Actinoplanes teichomyceticus ATCC 31121: one gene and its partner. The protein of the gene in region 1 binds, or shares a complex with, the protein of each later gene. Links are inferred from orthologs where the notes say so. Each region holds a gene or a part of one and is shown on either strand. Other genes may lie near its edges.

The links.
Region 2: rplT (region 1) and rplL share a complex: the UniProt entries of both Escherichia coli proteins name them as parts of the 50S ribosomal subunit. The link is inferred for Actinoplanes teichomyceticus ATCC 31121 from one-to-one orthologs.

The regions. Positions count from the first base shown.
Region 1 is NZ_CP023865.1:6,049,499-6,054,764, reverse strand. Bases 1,451-4,423 are described here. They hold rplT (50S ribosomal protein L20), read left to right. Parts: upstream 1,451-2,727; coding sequence 2,728-3,120; downstream 3,121-4,423. Other genes in these bases: pheS (phenylalanine--tRNA ligase subunit alpha), read left to right, coding at 4,228-4,423; ACTEI_RS26485 (TrmH family RNA methyltransferase), read left to right, coding at 3,190-3,963; rpmI (50S ribosomal protein L35), read left to right, coding at 2,495-2,689; infC (translation initiation factor IF-3), read left to right, coding at 1,828-2,436; ACTEI_RS26505 (PH domain-containing protein), read left to right, coding at 1,451-1,518. Also shown: ACTEI_RS26515 (phosphoribosyl-ATP diphosphatase), read left to right, coding at 1-160; hisG (ATP phosphoribosyltransferase), read left to right, coding at 203-1,045; more of ACTEI_RS26505, read left to right, coding at 1,054-1,450; more of pheS, read left to right, coding at 4,424-5,266. UniProt on the Escherichia coli protein: One of the primary rRNA binding proteins, it binds close to the 5'-end of the 23S rRNA. It is important during the early stages of 50S assembly.
Region 2 is NZ_CP023865.1:630,006-632,924, forward strand. It holds rplL (50S ribosomal protein L7/L12), read left to right. Parts: upstream 1-1,226; coding sequence 1,227-1,613; downstream 1,614-2,919. Other genes in the region: rplJ (50S ribosomal protein L10), read left to right, coding at 620-1,168; rpoB (DNA-directed RNA polymerase subunit beta), read left to right, coding at 2,212-2,919. UniProt on the Escherichia coli protein: The binding site for several of the GTPase factors involved in protein synthesis (IF-2, EF-Tu, EF-G and RF3). Is thus essential for accurate translation.

The DNA.
Region 1 (5,266 bases):
CGGGAAGAAGGTCGTCGAGGAGGCGGCCGAGTCCTGGATGGCGGCTGAGCACGAGGGCCCCGAGCGGGCCGCCGAGGAGCTCTCGCAGCTGCTCTACCAGGCTCAAGTCCTGATGATCGCCACCGGTCTCGAACTCAAGGACGTGTACCGACATCTCTGACGTGCGCCCCGATCCGTCCCCAGAGCACGAAGGAGCACGTCAATGCTGCGTATCGCCATTCCGAACAAGGGCACGCTCTCCGCGCCGGCGGCACAGATGTTGAAGGACGCCGGTTACCGGCAGCGCACCGATCCCAAGGATCTGGCGTGCCGTGACGAAGCCAACAACGTCGAGTTCTTCTACCTGCGGCCCCGCGACATCGCCACGTACGTCGCCTCGGGCGATCTGGATCTCGGCATCACCGGCCGCGATCTGCTCGTCGACTCCGGCGTCCCGGCCACCGAGCTGCTCGACCTGAACTTCGGTGGCGCCACGTTCCGCTGGGCCGCCCCGGCCGGCACGCTGACCTCGGTGGACGAGATCGGCGGGAAGCGGATCGCCACCGCGTACCCCGGTGTGGTCGGCCGCTATCTGGCCGAGCGGGACCTGAAGGCCGACGTGGTGCGCCTGGACGGCGCCGTGGAGAACGCGGTCCGGCTCGGTGTCGCCGACCTGATCGCCGACGTCGTGGAGACCGGCGCCACGCTGCGCCAGGCCGGGCTGGTCACCATCGGCGAGCCGCTGATGCGCTCGTCGGCGGTGCTGATCGGCCGTCAGGCGCAGCCGCCGGCCGGCGCGTCGCAGCTGCTGCGGCGGCTCAACGGCGTGCTGGTCGCCCGCAATTTCGTGATGCTCGCGTACGACGTCCGCGCCGACCTGCTGGAGCAGGCCACCGCCCTGACCCCGGGCATCGAGTCGCCGACGGTCTCCCCGCTGCACCGTGAGGGCTGGGTCGCCGTGCAGGCGATGGTCCAGCGCAGCCAGGTGCACCGGGTGATGGACGAGCTGTACGAGCTCGGCGCCCGTGCCATCCTGGTGACCGACATCGCCAACTGCAGGTTGTGATGACGCTCATGACGACGAGCCGGGTGGTCTACCGTCCGCAGAAGATCCGCTGGGTGGCCGGTTCGCTGGCCGCCGGCGTGGTGGTGCTGTTCACCGTGCTCAGCTTCGGGCTGCACGGCCAGGCCGGCTTCGAGAACGCCGGGCAGATCGGCTCGGGCAGCTTCCAGCGTGGCGACCAGACCGCGATGATCGGCCTGGGCATCCTGATCGGCCTGGGCATCCTGGCGTTCTGCCGGCCCCGGGTGGTCGCGGACGCGCAGGGCGTGCACGTGCGCAACGTGGTCGGCGGGTACGACCTGCCGTGGCAGGTGGTCCGGGCGGTGCGGTTCGACCGCAACTCGGCCTGGGCGCACCTGGAGCTGCTCGACGACGAGCAGGTGTCGATCCACGCGCTGCAGGCGGTCGACAAGGACTACGCGGTGGACGGGGTCCGTACGCTGAGGGCCTTGCATTCGGCCGCGCAGGAGTCCTGATAGACTGGCGGGCAGTCGACCACGCCCGTCCTGCTGGACGGGCGCGAAAGAGGAGCCCGCTGGTTCCCACCCGAGTCACCGACTGTGGCCGGGTCCGGTCATCCGAGCAGGGAATATTTCCTGTCCGGGGCGCGTCCTCCCATGGACGCCGATGACCGGTCGAGCGGGCCTCGGCATGCGCGCAAGCGCCGTCGAGGCCTTCTGCTTTCCCGGCCGTCCCCGCTGCCCGCGGGGATGGTGACTCGGGGCCGACCGACATTGGCAGAAGTAGGTACGTTCTGAGGAGGCCCCATCAGCGTCGAACCACGCGTGAACGAACAGATCCGGGCTCGAGAGGTCCGTCTGGTCGGTCCGGAGGGTGAGCAGGTCGGCATCGTGCCGCTCGAGCGCGCGCTCCAACTGGCCGCGGACGTGGACCTGGACCTGGTCGAGGTTGCTCCGATGGCGCGGCCGCCGGTGTGCAAGCTCATGGACTTCGGCAAGTTCAAGTACGAGAGCGCACTGAAGGCCCGCGAAGCGCGGCGCAACCAGCAGCAGACCGTCATCAAGGAAATGAAGCTGCGGCCGAAGATCGACCCGCACGACTACGAGACCAAGAAGGGTCACGTGGTGCGGTTCCTCAAGGCGGGCGACAAGGTCAAGGTGACGATCATGTTCCGCGGCCGTGAGCAGAGCCGCCCCGAGCTGGGCTTCCGGCTCCTGCGCCGGCTCAGCGAGGAGATCTCCGAGCTGGGCTTCGTGGAGGCCAGCCCGAAGCAGGACGGCCGGAACATGATCATGGTGCTGGCACCGCACCGGGCCACCAAGGCCGCCGCGGTCGCCGCCACCGCGGCTGGCGCAAAGCCCGCCCGTGAGCCGCGCGAGGGCGACGGTACCGAGGTTGCGCCGGCCGATTCTGGCGACACCACCGCAGAGTAGACAGCTTTTCCGTACGGCCCCGCCGGCCGCGCGGAAAGATCAGAAAGAGGCGTTCTAAGTGCCGAAGATGAAGAGCCACACCGGCATGGGTAAGCGGGTGAAGGTCACCGGCAAGGGCAAGATCGTGCGCGAGCAGGTCGGCAAGCGGCACCTGCTGGAGCACAAGTCCTCCCACGTTACCCGTCGGATGACCGGCACTGTGGTGGTGGCGAAGGCCGACACCGCGCGAGTGAAGAAGCTTCTGGGCCGCTGACGCGCGCCTGACACGTTCCCCTGTAAGGAGTACTTGAAATGGCACGCGTCAAGCGGGCGGTCAACGCCCAGAAGAAGCGCCGCACCCTGCTCGAGACCGCGAGCGGCTACCGCGGCCAGCGGTCCCGGCTGTACCGCAAGGCCAAGGAGCAGGTGCTGCACTCGATGCAGTACTCGTACCGCGACCGGCGGGACCGCAAGGGCGACTTCCGTCAGCTCTGGATCACCCGGATCAACGCGGCGGCCCGGGCCAACGGCCTGACCTACAACCGCCTCATCCAGGGCCTCAAGCTGGCCGAGGTGGAGGTCGACCGCAAGATCCTGGCCGACCTGGCGGTCAACGACGCGGCCGCGTTCGCGGCCATCGTCGAGATCGCCCGCGCGGCCGTCGCGGCCGAGGGCACCGGCGGCGCCGCCGCGCAGGCTGCCTGAGTCTCTCGCGAGGAACGCCCCCCGACGCGTCGGGGGGCGTTTCGTTTGCCCGACCCGGAACCGGAGCAGATGTTCACACCGCGTACCCCGAGAATCGTCGCGGCCCGGCGCCTGCAGCGCCGCCGGGACCGTGACCAGGCCGGCCGGTTCCTCGCCGAAGGGCCGCAGGCCGTGCGCGAGGCGCTCGCCGCCGGCGCCGTGCTGGAGCTGTTCGGCACCCCGGCCGCGCTGGACCGGCACGCCGAGCTGACCGCGCAGGCCCCGGAGGTCTCCCCGGTCACCGACGAGGCGCTGGCCGCGCTGACCGAGACCGTGCACCCGCAGGGCCTGGTCGCGGTCTGCGAGCAGGTGCACGTGCCGATCGGCGACGCGCTGGCCAAGCAGCCGAAGCTGGTCGCGGTGCTGGCCGAGATCCGCGACCCGGGCAACGCCGGGACGGTGCTGCGCACGGCCGACGCCGCCGGCGCCGACGCGGTGATCTTCGCGGGCGACGCGGTCGATCCGTACAACGGCAAGTGTGTACGGGCGTCGGCCGGCTCGCTCTTCCACGTCGACGTGGTCCGGGCCCCGCTGGACGTGCTGGGCCTGCTCCAGGACTGCGGCCTGCAGGTGCTGGCCACCAGCGGCAGCGGGGCGGACGACGTGGACTCGCTGCTCGACGGCGGGCTGCTGGGCGCGCCGACCGCGTGGCTGTTCGGCTCCGAGGCACACGGGCTGCCCGGCGAGCTGCTGACCGCCGCCGACCGGCGGGTCCGGGTGCCGATCTACGGCGGAGCGGAGAGTCTCAACCTGGCCGCCGCCGCGGCGGTCTGCCTGTACGCGTCGGCCCGCGCGCAACGCTGACCCACCGGGGCGGCACGCCGGTGCCCGCCGGCGGTATGCTGAGGCCATGTCAGGTCCGATGAGACTGCTGTTTATCCGGCCCGCTGGTCGCGGGCGCCGGATCTGACACTCCTGCGCGAACTTCCCTGACCGGCGGGCTGCGGCTCAGCCGTGCCTCCGTACACTGATCCACCTGAGTCGAGCCTTCGCGGCCCTCGCCGCGCTCGGTGCACTCAGTCGGCGACGAGCCGACGGCTCATCCGGTGTGAGGGAGTTCGCCCGACCATGTCCTACCGCAACGATCCGTACGATCCGAAGCAGGCCGCCCTGCTGGCGCCCGAGGCTCTGGAGGCCGCGGTCGCCGACGCCGAGAAGGCGTTCGCGCAGGCCGCCGACCTCGACGCGCTCGCCGCGCTGAAGTCCGCGCACCTCGGCGACCGCTCGCCGGTGTCCCTGGCCCGCCGGGAGATCGGCTCGCTGCCGCCGGCCGCCAAGTCCGACGCCGGCAAGCGGGTCAACGTCGCCCGGCAGGCCGTCCAGGCGGCGTACGACGCCCGCCTCGCCGAGCTCGAAGCCGACCGCGCCGCCCGGGTGCTGGTCGAGGAACGGGTCGACGTCACCCTGCCGTGGGGCCGCCGGCCGCGCGGCGCCCGGCACCCGCTGACCACGCTGATGGAGCACATGGGCGACGTCTTCGTCGGCATGGGCTACGACATCGTCGACGGCCCCCAGCTGGAGCTGGAGTGGGCCAACTTCGACGCGCTCAACATCGGCCCGGACAACCCGGTGCGCGGCGCCTCGGACACGTTCTTCGTGGACCTGCCCGGCCTGGTCATGCGTACCCACACCTCGCCCGGCCAGGTGCGCACCATGCTCACCCGGCAGCCGCCGATCTACATCGTCAGCCCGGGGCGGGCGTACCGGACCGACGAGCTGGACGCCACGCACAGCCCCGTCTTCCACCAGATCGAGGGCCTGGTCATCGACGAGGGCATCACGATGGCCCACCTGCGCGGCACCCTGGACCACTTCGCCCGGGCGATGTTCGGCCCGGACGCGAAGACCCGCTGGCGGCCGCACTACTTCCCGTTCACCGAGCCGTCCGCCGAGTTCGACGTCTGGTTCGCGCAGCACCGCGACGGCCCGCGCTGGGTCGAGTGGGGCGGCTGCGGCATGGTCAACCCCCGGGTGCTGACCGCCTGCGGCATCGACCCGGACCGGTACTCCGGATTCGCCTTCGGCATGGGCGTCGAGCGGACCCTGATGTTCCGCAACGGCGTGAGCGACATGCACGACATGGTCGAGGGCGACGTGCGCTTCACCA
Region 2 (2,919 bases), 5.4 Mb from region 1 along the record:
GAGCCTCCGCGGTCCCACGTTCCCGGCCGTCCCCAAGGCCACGGTCCCGGCGCTCCGGGGGATCCCGGCGGTCCGGGCGGTCCAGGGTCCCGGCGCTCCTGGGTTCCGGCGGTCCGGGGGGTCCGGGGGTCCGGGGCCGGGGGTCCCGGCGGTCCCGGCGCGCGGCCGGGTCCGGGGTCGCCGGCACGCCGCGCGGGACAGCCACGGGGCGTGGCGGAGAAGCCTACGGGCGGGACTCGCCGGTCGTACCGGAAAGCGGACCGCCGGGAGCCGGAGCGGCCTCGGGCGTCACAGCGGGCCCGGGGTGGCGGCCGGCGGGGTCGGCAGCAGGCGAGGGATGAGCGGGGTGGGCGACCGCGATTTGGCTTTCGCGGTGGGGCCGCGTAGTCTCGATTCTCGAAGTTCCACCCATAGACCGCTGGTCGCCGCTGTGGGCGTCGTCAGACGCACGCCGCGGCCGAAGGTCCCGCAACGAGCGGGCGACCTGCGCAGGGAGAACGGTTCGTGATGTGAGGCGTGCGTCCGCGCGTGCCTGAGTCCGCCCCGTGCCCTGCGCCGGGGCGTTTTGCTTGTTCGGACCCTCTCGACCAGTGGCAACGAGCACTGAGAGAGGAGGGACATGGCGGACAAGCCGGTCCGGGCTGACAAGGCCTCGGCCGTCGCCGAGCTGACGGAGAGCTTCCGTGACTCGACGGCCACCGTGTTGACCGAATACCGCGGCCTCACCGTCAAGCAGCTCACCGAGCTGCGGCGGGCGCTCGGCCAGCAGGCCAAGTACTCCGTCGCCAAGAACACGCTCGCGAAGCGTGCCGCGGGCGACGCGGGTATCGAGGGTCTCGACACGCTGTTCACCGGTCCTACCGCGCTCGCCTTCGTGAGCGGTGACGTGGTCGAGGCGGCCAAGGGCCTTCGTGCCTTCGCCAAGGCCAACCCCGCTCTCGTCATCAAGGGCGGTGTCTTCGAGGGCAAGGCGCTCACGGCGGACGAGGTCAACAAGCTTGCCGACCTCGAGTCCCGTGAGGTGCTGCTGGCCAAGCTGGCCGGCGCCATGAAGGGCAACCTCACCAAGGCGGCCGGGCTGTTCCAGGCCCCGCTGTCGCAGGTCGCTCGCCTCGGGGCGGCCCTGCAGGAGAAGCGCGAGAAGGAAGGTTCCGCCGAGGCCGCCTGAGCGCGCCACGCGGAATCCACGCACGTTTTACATCAGTTGCTAGGAAAGGTTGCCTGACATGGCGAAGCTCAGCACCGAAGAGCTGCTCGACGCGTTCAAGGAGATGACGCTGATCGAGCTCTCCGAGTTCGTGAAGCAGTTCGAGACCACCTTCGAGGTCACCGCCGCGGCTCCGGTCGCGATCGCGGCCGGCCCGGCCGCCGGTGGCGCCGCGCCCGAGGCCGAGGCGGAGAAGGACTCGTTCGACGTCGTTCTGGAGAGCGACGGCGGCAAGAAGATCCAGGTCATCAAGGTCGTGCGTGAGCTGACCGGCCTGGGCCTGAAGGAGGCCAAGGACACCGTCGAGGGCGCGCCGAAGGCGATCCTCGAGGGCGTCAACAAGGAGAAGGCCGAGGCCGCCAAGGCCAAGCTCGAGGCCGAGGGCGCCAAGGTCACCCTCAAGTGATCTGACGCTCCACAGCGTTTCCCGTCGATGGCGGAGACCCGTTCCGGGTCTCCGCCATCGGTGTTCCGGCAGGTGTACGCGGTGCTCGGCGCGACACCTCCGGATCGGCTCCGGCGGATCCGACAGAGGCTGCCAAAGCCGGCCATTCATGCGTTAAGGTCCCTTGGGTGCGGCGGCCGGACGACCGGGTGGGTCCGACCCGCGGCACAGCCCTTGACTGAGTGTCCGCTGACAGGCACGCTGATGGCAGCAAGTTTCCGCGCTTGCAACAGCCGGCCCATGGGTATTCGGCAGACCCGATGACCACGGACCAGCACCGGAGGAAGAGTTGCCGCGTCTCTGAGCGGCCCCGACCACGGCACTGACCGGGAATTCGCAGGTCAGCGGCGTCGGGGACACGTTCCGCGGGCCACCTCAGGTGTGGGCTGGACAGCGGTTAGCCAAGCGGCTACACTGCTAGTTTGCGCTGCCTTCTGTCTTGACGCCTGCCGGGATATCCATCTACGTGGATTTCGTTGGGTGTCTTTTGGAGTGCACGCAGACCAGTTGCACCAGCAACTCAGCCGCATAGCAGCACCGGTCCTCGGAAGGACGCATCTTGGCAGCTTCCCGCCCTGCGAAGACCAGCCGTACGTCGAGCGCTTACGCACCCCGCCGTGTCTCTTTCGGCCGGATCACCGAGCAGCTAGAGGTCCCCAACCTCCTCGCCCTCCAGACGGAGTCCTTCGACTGGCTGGTCGGCAACGAGGCCTGGCAGGCCCGGACGACGGACGACCCGCACGCCCACTCGGGCCTCGCAGAGATCCTCGAAGAGATCAGTCCCATTGAGGACTTCTCCGGCACTATGTCGCTGTCCTTCTCATCTCCCCGGTTCGACGAGGTCAAGGCCTCGATCGAGGAGTGCAAGGAGAAGGACCTGACCTACTGCGCGCCGCTGTTCGTGACCGCGGAGTTCACCAACAACACGACTGGCGAGATCAAGAGCCAGACCGTGTTCATGGGTGACTTCCCGATGATGACCCCCAAGGGGACGTTCGTCATCAACGGCACCGAGCGCGTCGTGGTGAGCCAGCTCGTCCGTTCGCCGGGCGTGTACTTCACCAAGGAGCCGGACAAGACCTCCGACCGCGACCTCACCAGCGTCAAGGTCATCCCGAGCCGGGGTGCCTGGCTGGAGTTCGACATCGACAAGCGCGACACCGTCGGTGTCCGTATCGACCGTAAGCGTCGCCAGGCTGTCACCGTCCTGCTGAAGGCGATCGGCTGGTCCGCCGACCAGATCCGCGAGCGCTTCGGCTGGTCCGAG